Regions from separate parts of the Brevibacillus sp. SIMBA_040 genome, predicted to be linked through region 1. Evidence: riboswitches for the same ligand, from Rfam matches in the RefSeq annotation. Region 1 holds a riboswitch; the other holds the start of a gene.
The links. A riboswitch is a leader RNA that binds a small molecule or an ion and turns the genes downstream of it on or off. The one in region 1 is predicted to bind lysine.
Positions count from the first base shown of each region.

Region 2: another riboswitch for lysine. It lies ahead of dapD (2,3,4,5-tetrahydropyridine-2,6-dicarboxylate N-acetyltransferase); the one in region 1 lies ahead of SB752_RS09035 (aspartate kinase).

Region 1 covers NZ_JAWRXI010000004.1:236,103-240,449, reverse strand. Annotated here, with positions in the region: gene uvrC (excinuclease ABC subunit UvrC) at 1-1,587, shown strand, start outside; lysine riboswitch at 1,675-1,862, shown strand; gene SB752_RS09035 (aspartate kinase) at 2,105-3,343, shown strand; gene SB752_RS09030 (DUF2507 domain-containing protein) at 3,412-3,864, opposite strand; gene SB752_RS09025 (succinate dehydrogenase cytochrome b558 subunit) at 4,267-4,347, shown strand, end outside.
Region 2 covers NZ_JAWRXI010000005.1:111,168-115,514, reverse strand. Annotated here, with positions in the region: gene SB752_RS10360 (N-acetyldiaminopimelate deacetylase) at 1-621, opposite strand, end outside; gene SB752_RS10355 (aspartate aminotransferase family protein) at 625-1,839, opposite strand; gene dapD (2,3,4,5-tetrahydropyridine-2,6-dicarboxylate N-acetyltransferase) at 1,854-2,564, opposite strand; lysine riboswitch at 2,723-2,911, opposite strand; gene SB752_RS10345 (flavodoxin) at 3,062-3,505, shown strand; gene SB752_RS10340 (GNAT family N-acetyltransferase) at 3,602-4,150, shown strand; gene SB752_RS10335 (EcsC family protein) at 4,162-4,347, opposite strand, start outside.

The DNA.
Region 1 (4,347 bases):
ATCGTTGTATCGTCAGCGATCGAGGCGCTCATTTTGGAGTGCAATCTGATCAAAAAGCATGATCCACGCTATAATGTCATGCTCCGTGATGACAAGACGTACCCGTACATCAAGATTACAAATGAGGACCAGCCACGTCTGGAAATTACGCGCAAGGTACTAAAAGACAAAGCAAAGTATTTTGGGCCGTATCCAAATGCAGGCGATGCCTCCGAGGTGAAAAAGCTGCTTGATCGGCTCTATCCACTGCGCAAATGCCGCAACATGCCCAAGCAGGTTTGTCTCTATTACCATTTGGGACAATGTCTCGCTCCCTGTGTATACGAGGTGACGGATGAGGAGAATCGGCGTCTGGTCGAAGAGATCAGCCGATTTCTGGATGGCGGTCACGAAGAGATGAAGCAGCAGTTGACCGAGAAAATGATGCAAGCCGCTGAGAGCATGGAGTTCGAACGGGCAAAGGAATACCGCGACCAGATCAAGAGTATCGAAGCGGTCATGGAAAAGCAGAAGATTACCTTTACCGATACCGTGGATCGGGATATTATCGGATTTGCTGTCGAAAAGGGCTGGATGTGCATCCAGATTTTTTACATGCGCCAGGGCAAAATGATCGAGCGTCAAACGACCTCTTTTCCTTATTATGGTGAGGAAAACGAGGATTTCATGTCCTACGTCAGCCAGTTTTACTACGATAAGCAAAACGCCCTGCCGAAAGAAATTCTGCTTCCTGAACAAAGCGACACCGAGCTTTTGAGCGACTGGCTCGGAATCAAAGTCCACGCTCCAAAACGTAGCAAAAAGCGAGAGCTGGTACAAATGGCATCTGAGAACGCCAGGATCGCCCTGCAAGAGAAGTTTGCGCTCATGTCAAAGGATGACGCGCGTACGGTTCAGGCTGTGCACAACCTGGGGCATATTCTCGGCATAGGTGTCCCCCATCGCATCGAGGCGTTTGATAACTCCAACATCCAGGGAACAGAGCCAGTATCCGCGATGATCGTGTTTACGGATGGTCGTCCGGACAAAAAGGAATACCGCAAATTCAAAATCAAAACAGTCGAAGGCCCAGATGATTACGGCTCCATGCGAGAGGTTATTCGTCGGCGTTACTCGCGCTTGCTCAAAGAGAATCAGCCGATGCCTGATCTCATCGTCATGGACGGTGGCAAAGGGCAAATCACTTCCGCCATGGATGTATTGGAAAATGAGCTTGGGCTCTATATCCCGGTCTGTGGCTTGGCAAAGGACGAGAAGCACCGTACTGCACAGCTTCTGTTTGGAGACCCGCCAGAGCCGGTCAATCTGAAGCGCGACAGCTACGAGTTTTATTTGCTGCAGCGCATTCAGGATGAGGTGCACCGTTTTGTAATCACCTTCCACCGGCAGTCCCGTACGAAAACGATGCTCTCCTCTCAGCTGGATGAGATTCCGGGCATCGGGGAAAAGCGCCGTAAGCTTCTCTTTACGCATTTTGGCTCGATGAAGAAAATGCGCGAGGCTACGGTAGAAGATTTCCGTCAGCTAGGAATCGGCGACAAGCTGGCAAGAGAAATAATCGCCCATTTGCGAAAGCTTGAGTCGTAGAAATAATCCGAAAAAACGATTGAACGATTTTTCGTCCCATGATATAATGCGATTCAAACAGAATAGTTAGCCTCACTTCCATATATGGAGTGAGGTAGAGGCGCGAAAACCAAGAGTACCACCCTGAGATCGGGTATCTGTGAAGGGTTTGGGAAAGGGGAATTCGCCGAAGTCTGGAGAAAAACCCGCTTTTCTCCATGCTGGGTCTGCATTGAATAAATGCAGGACTGTCATCTCGGCAATCACCAGTTGCCAGATGGAGAGCTATCTCACGGTGAGTCCGTGCGTAATCATGATGGTTGGTTCTGTCATGCTGCATGGACCGCGTGTATTGGAAGGGAGGAACCGGTATGTCGAAACAATAGGCAGCGGCAGGTCTTATTCCTAGTCGATGCCTTTTTTTAATAAAATTTATGATGTTTTTTTCCAATAGAGAGAAAATAGATAAACCATACAAAAAGAGAAAACCATAAAAAAACCGAACATCATTGGATATGAGAAAAGGGAGAGAAGCCGCATGGGGTTGATCGTGCAGAAATACGGAGGTACCTCTGTAGGTACCATTGAGCGAATTTTACGAGTAGCGGACCGAATCATCACATACAAAGAGGAAGGGCATGATGTGGTCGTGGTAGTCTCTGCGATGGGCAAATCTACTGATGTACTGGTGGATCTCGCTAGGCAGATTACCCCATTCCCATCGGAGCGAGAAATGGATATGCTGCTGACCACGGGGGAGCAGGTATCGATCTCACTTTTGGCCATGGCCTTGCATACGAAAGGCTACGATGCCATTTCCTTGACTGGATGGCAAGCAGGAGTTACGACTGAAGCGATTCACGGCAGAGCGAGAATCAAGCAAATTGATTCAGAGCGGATTCAAGCCGAGCTGGACCGTGGACGTGTCGTGATTGTGGCTGGCTTCCAAGGAATCAGTGATGAGGGTGAAATCACTACGCTCGGCCGCGGTGGATCGGATACATCCGCGGTTACCCTCGCAGCAAGCCTGGGTGCAGACAAATGCGAGATTTTTACTGACGTGTCAGGTGTGTACACGGCTGATCCACGGATGGTCCCGGCAGCAAGCAAGCTGGACACTATCTCCTACGATGAGATGCTGGAATTGGCAAATCTGGGGGCAGGTGTCCTACATCCGCGTTCGGTAGAGGCTGCTAAGAAATATAAAGTACGGCTGGTGGTCCGCTCCAGCTTTACTGCTGAAGATGGTACGTACGTTGAGGAGGTTGCCAACATGGAAACAGGAAGAGTAGTGAGTGGAGTCGCACATGACGAAGATGTCGCAAAAATTACGGTTGTCGGGATGCCTGCCAAGGTAGGTACACTCTCTCGCCTGTTTAATACACTGGCGGACAATCAGGTAAACGTGGACATTATTATCCAAAGCTCTTACGATGTGGCAGTGACAAACATTTCGTTTACGGTAACAGGTGACGATCTGACCAAAGCCATAAATACGTTGAATGCCAATCAGTCAGAGCTTGGCTTTGAAAAAGTCGATTTTGAAGAAAATCTGACCAAAGTATCCATCGTAGGCTCCGGTATGATCAACAATCCTGGAGTTGCAGCTGAAATGTTTCGCGTTTTAGCTGAAAAGGAAATTTCTGTTAAAATGGTATCTACTTCCGATATCAAAGTATCATGTGTCATACCAGCCAGCTTGACAGAGCTTGCCGTTTGCAGTCTTCATTCGGCTTATGGGCTCGATGTAGCTGAAACGGCTGTTGTTCACGGCTAATCGCTATCACCATCAAGAATCCCCCCTCTCCTCTACAGGTAGAGGGGGCTACTTATGTGAGCGGATGCTCACTTTTTGCTACGTGCAATGATATGAATGGTACTACTTCCATCTATTTCTAGTTGGGCTACGACTTCTGATTGCTTCCACGTCTCTAGTGCGCCGGCAATGATTCCTGCCTCCAAAGATAGCGTTCGGCACAGGCGTTCAGCGGATTGATACTGGTAAATGGAATGTGACAGCTTGTAGGTAATGCCTTGCTCTGATGACTCTACGAGGTCTAATTGACCCAGTCCCAGTCGCATGAACGGGTGAATGATGCCTGTTTCAGAGGCGATCCGAATTTTTCGGCCCATTTCTTTGCCTAGCCAGTACAGAATAGGGCTCTCGCTCTCGCCTAACAAGGCGTTGGTCAGCGTTTCACGTAGTAGATGGTAGCCTAAATAAGGCATGCTCATTCGCTCGGCATAAAGAATGGTTTGGGCAGGCAACAGGGCTGCCAGTTGATCCGTCTCTTTCATTTTGCTCCCTCCTGTCTGTACTAGACTATGAGAGAGTCGCTATTTTCATGACCAATCCTAGAGAGAAAAATAGCATAATTGAACAAAGTTATTCTATCAATGTATTTAGTCTATTGATTGTCTTGACGCTCTCAGTCGACAAGAGTACAATTGGATTTGGTCAAAGTTTTGCCCAACTTTTTTTCGTATTTTGACACATTCCGACAAGGTGGGACGAGACGAAAGACGGTTTTTTCGTCATGTCTAACGGGAATCGCAATGGGTTAGGATATTGGAAAGGTCGATACAAAAAGGTCGCAACCATTTTGTAGACCGTTTGCGGGCAGATCAGATTTTTTGAAAAACGTCGAGACGTTTTTCACAAACTACGAGCGTTACATACATTGAAAGGGGGACCATGGTATGGCGAAAGGCCATAGCTTTCTCAGCCACAAGCTGCACTCACTTCTCGGTTTGTTTCCGATTGGGCTCTTCTTGCTGTTT
Region 2 (4,347 bases), on a different contig from region 1:
AGTCACTAAATGACTTCCGGCAACCACCATATCGTTCGCCTTGTGCGGAAACGCAGCATGACCGCCTTTGCCGACCAAATCAATAAACAATTCCGATGTGTTCGCAAATAAAATCCCAGGCTTCGTAGCGATATGTCCTACTGGATATTCGGGAGCAATATGCAGGGCAAAAATGCAATCAGGACGCCAGCTAGCAAATTCCTCGCTCTCCATCATCGGCAGAGCTCCGCCTGGACCTTCTTCAGCAGGCTGGAAGAGGAACAACAGGTCATCTGCTAGCGCGTTTTTCACAAAGTGCGTCAAAAGACCAAGGGCAATCGCCATGTGCATATCATGTCCACATGCGTGCATATAGCCCTCATGCAGTGATCGGAATGGATACGATGTCTCCTCTACGATCGGCAGACCGTCCATGTCTGTACGCCAAGCGATCGTCCGTTTTGGAGCAGTACCTGCGATTTTGACGAGAATCCCTGTACGCCACAGCTTGATCTGGAGCCGCTCTTGGGGGAGCTTCTCCAGATAATCAAGCAAATATTTTTGCGTTTTTACTTCTTGAAAGCCTGGCTCGGGTATTTGATGCAAATCACGACGGATCTGCGCAAACGTGGAAGTTGCCATCATTTACGCTCCTTCCCTCATGCCTGAGAGAGTTGTCAGCAAATGAGCGAAAACATCCAAAAACCGATCTACATCCCCTTTTGTCAGGGTCAGTGGCGGCAGCAGGCGAACGATAGTCTTCTGCGTCACATCGACGAGAATACCCTCCTCCAGCAATTGCTGCTGCAAATGACTCGCTTCTTCAGGAGAGACACTAAGAGGAATACCGACCATCATGCCTTTCCCACGCAATGCCTGAAGCTGATCGCCCAGACGCTCGCGTAGTGCCTCCAGCTGATCCCAGAGGTATGCGATCACCTCATCCACACCTTTTGCAAAAGCGGGATCAAGAAGCTCATCCATGACAGCATTCCCCAAAGCAGCTGATAGTGGCGAAGGAGCAAAGGTTGTACCATGATCACCCGGCTTGAACTGGTTCATAAGCTTTGTACCAGCAATCACACCACCAAGTGGCAAGCCTCCACCTACACCTTTGGCAAACAGTATCAGGTCGGGAGTGACAGCAGTGTGCTGATAAGCAAACAGCTTCCCTGTTCGCCCCATACCTGTCTGAATTTCGTCCATCGCAAACAGCATGCCTTCTTCCTGGCAAATGGCTGATACTTCTTGGAGGAATGTCTCCGACAGGGGAACTACTCCGCCAGAACCAAGTACCGGCTCCATCAGAACAGCAGCAGGCTTTACCTTTTGGCAAAGTTCGCGCAGACCAGCCGCATCCTCTGCATCCAGCTCATAAACCGAAAAAGCAGGCTGCGGGAAATCCTGATAGACATGGGCTTGCCTAGTCAGTCGAACAGCGCCGAGGGTCCGTCCGTGGAAACTATTTCTGAGAACGACAATCCCCTCACGTCCAGCCCCCTCCGTCTTTGTCCACTTATGGATCAGTTTAATGGCAGCTTCAGTCGCCTCCGCACCCGAGTTGGTGAAAAATACTTTACCCGGGATTGTCTGCTCCACCAGACGCTGCGCCAGACGAATCGCAGGCTGGTTGAGAAAGACGTTGGATATATGCAAAAACTGCTCTCCTTGCTCATGAAGCGCGCGCAAAATACGTGGATGTGAGTGACCGAGCACATTCACTGCGAGTCCAGTAAACAAATCCAAATATTTTTTGCCATTGGTATCGTACAAATAATTGCCTTCCCCTTTGGCGATTGCTATCGGAAGACGATTGTACGTGGAGACGATGTATTGTTCATCAAGCGAACGCCAATCCATGACCACACACTCCCTTAGAGCTGACGTAGTTCCTGTTTGATTTCTGTTTTGGAGCGAGTCTTTTCGTCGATTTGCTTGATGACACGAGCTGGAGTACCTGCTACTACTACGTATGGCGGTACATCTTCAATGACAACCGCACCAGCTGCAACAACAGCACCTTTCCCTACGCGCACACCCTCAAGCACCACTGCGTTGGCACCGATCACAACATCGTCTTCGATGACTACTGGCGTAGCAGAAGGCGGTTCAATTACACCCGCAATAACGGAGCCTGCACCGATATGGCAGTTTTTCCCGATCGTTCCACGACCACCTACAACTACGTTCATATCAATCATCGTGCCCTCACCAATAACAGCACCGATGTTGATAGAAGCACCCATCATGATGACTGCATTGTTGCCAATCGTTACTTGGTCACGAATGATCGCACCTGGTTCAATACGCGCTTGAATTCCTTTGGTATCAAGCAATGGGATTGCAGAATTGCGACGATCGCTTTCAACTACATAGTCTTCGATCTTGTCCTTGTTCTCAGTCAGTACAGGCTCGATTTCTTTCCATTCGCCAAATACGACACCTGTGCCCCCCGTGATGAATGCCTTTGCACTAGCTCCGAAGTCGATTCCCTCCAGATTACCCTTCACATATACTTTCACAGGTGTTTTCTTTTCGCTTTTTTGAATAAACGCGATAATTTCGTTTGCATCCATCATGTTCACAGGTGAGTCCTCCTTTTAATTGAAAAGCTTGTAAGTTTTAGCGGAATGGTAATCTAGCTGAATCAGGAAGTATATACCTGAAGTTTACACCTTCTGATTCACTAAAAAAAGCAATGAGTGCATACGCTACCTCATTGCTTTGGATACTCCGCAAGCAAATCGTAAATAGCGCTCCACAAAAGGCTTACCACCTTTCATGACAGGACGATCATTTTTCACGATCCACCCCAACCATCGCTATTCAGGGGAATAGCAGCAGCTTCGGCGCTTTAGCCTTTCCTCCTTTTCCTGCCCCCTGGCAGATCACGAAAAGATGTACTCATCCTCGGCGCACCTCTATTTAGACTTCCATATAATAATTTCATTTAACTCTACCAAAATCAATGCGTTGTGGCAACAGCTTTATCAAAAATGAATTAGTCATTGACAACGATTATCATTTTCATTATTTTGTTTATGATAATGATTTTCATTACTAACTTGGAGGTTTTCCTTTTATGAGCTTTTTGATTGTTTACGCAAGCATGTCTGGAAACACACAGGAAATGGCTGAGGCCATCGCAGAAGGAATTCGTTCTACAGGTGCTACGATGGTGATAAAGGAAGTGATGGATGCCAGTGCACAAGAGCTGGAGTCGTACGACGGCATTGCCCTTGGCGCGTATACATGGGGAGATGGAGAGCTGCCAGACGAATGCCTGGACTTCTATGAAGAAATGAACAACATTGATTTAAGTGGCAAAAAGGTCATCGCTTTTGGTTCATGCGACTCAAACTATGAGCATGTAGGTGCCGCTGTGGATATTCTATTAGAAAAAGCTCGCGAGCGTGGAGCAGAAACGCCATTGGAGGGGCTGAAAATCGAGCTCACCCCCAATGCCAAGGAAGTTGAGAAATGCAAAGCTTATGGCGTTTCTTTTGTGGAAGCTCTCGGATTGTAACGAATATTTTCACTCTTTTATTCGTATTGCATTTCCTGCGAAGAGAAAACGTGGTACACTATCGATCCACCATTTTTTCTATAGGAGGATCGCTCGATGCAATTACATACCGATGCTATCTATTTACGCCCTCTTCGTGAACAGGACGCAGCCGAGCTATTGGAGCTTCGGCTGCGTAACCAAGATTTTCTGGCGCCATTCGAACCGATCCGTCTCCCTTCTCACCTGACATTGGAAGGTCAGCAGCAGCAAGTAGCCCAGGCCATACAGGACTTCGAAAATGGGTCCGGATTTGCTTTTGGCGTTTTTCTTTCCGAAAAAGAGGAAATGATCGGTCGTGTCGCCTTGTCCAATGTCGTCCGCGGTGCTTGGCAAAACGCAACATTGGGCTATTTTATGGATCAAAGCTGCAATGGACGCGGCTATACTACCTCCGCTGTTGGACTCGCTTTGCAATTCGCCTTTACCACTGCCAATTTGCATCGCGTGCAAGCTGCGGTCATGCCACGCAATCTTGGCTCTATTCGCGTACTCGAAAAGAACCGTTTTCGTTATGAAGGATTATCCCTGCGCTATTTGCAAATCTATGGAAAGTGGGAAGACCACAACATGTATGCCATCACTGCGGAGGATTGGCACGAATAGTGCTCTTATTCTCATGCTTGACGCAACCGCTCCAGGATTCGCCGTTTTTGGTACAGCATCATGCCAGCCTCGGCGACATCCTGTACAGTGGAACGATTGATGTACGCCCCGAACAAAATGCCTGCGATCGGCACCATCTGAAACAGCTTTTTCCACCCAAAGTTTTCTGTATAGGTCACGACGACTTCTCTCCACCC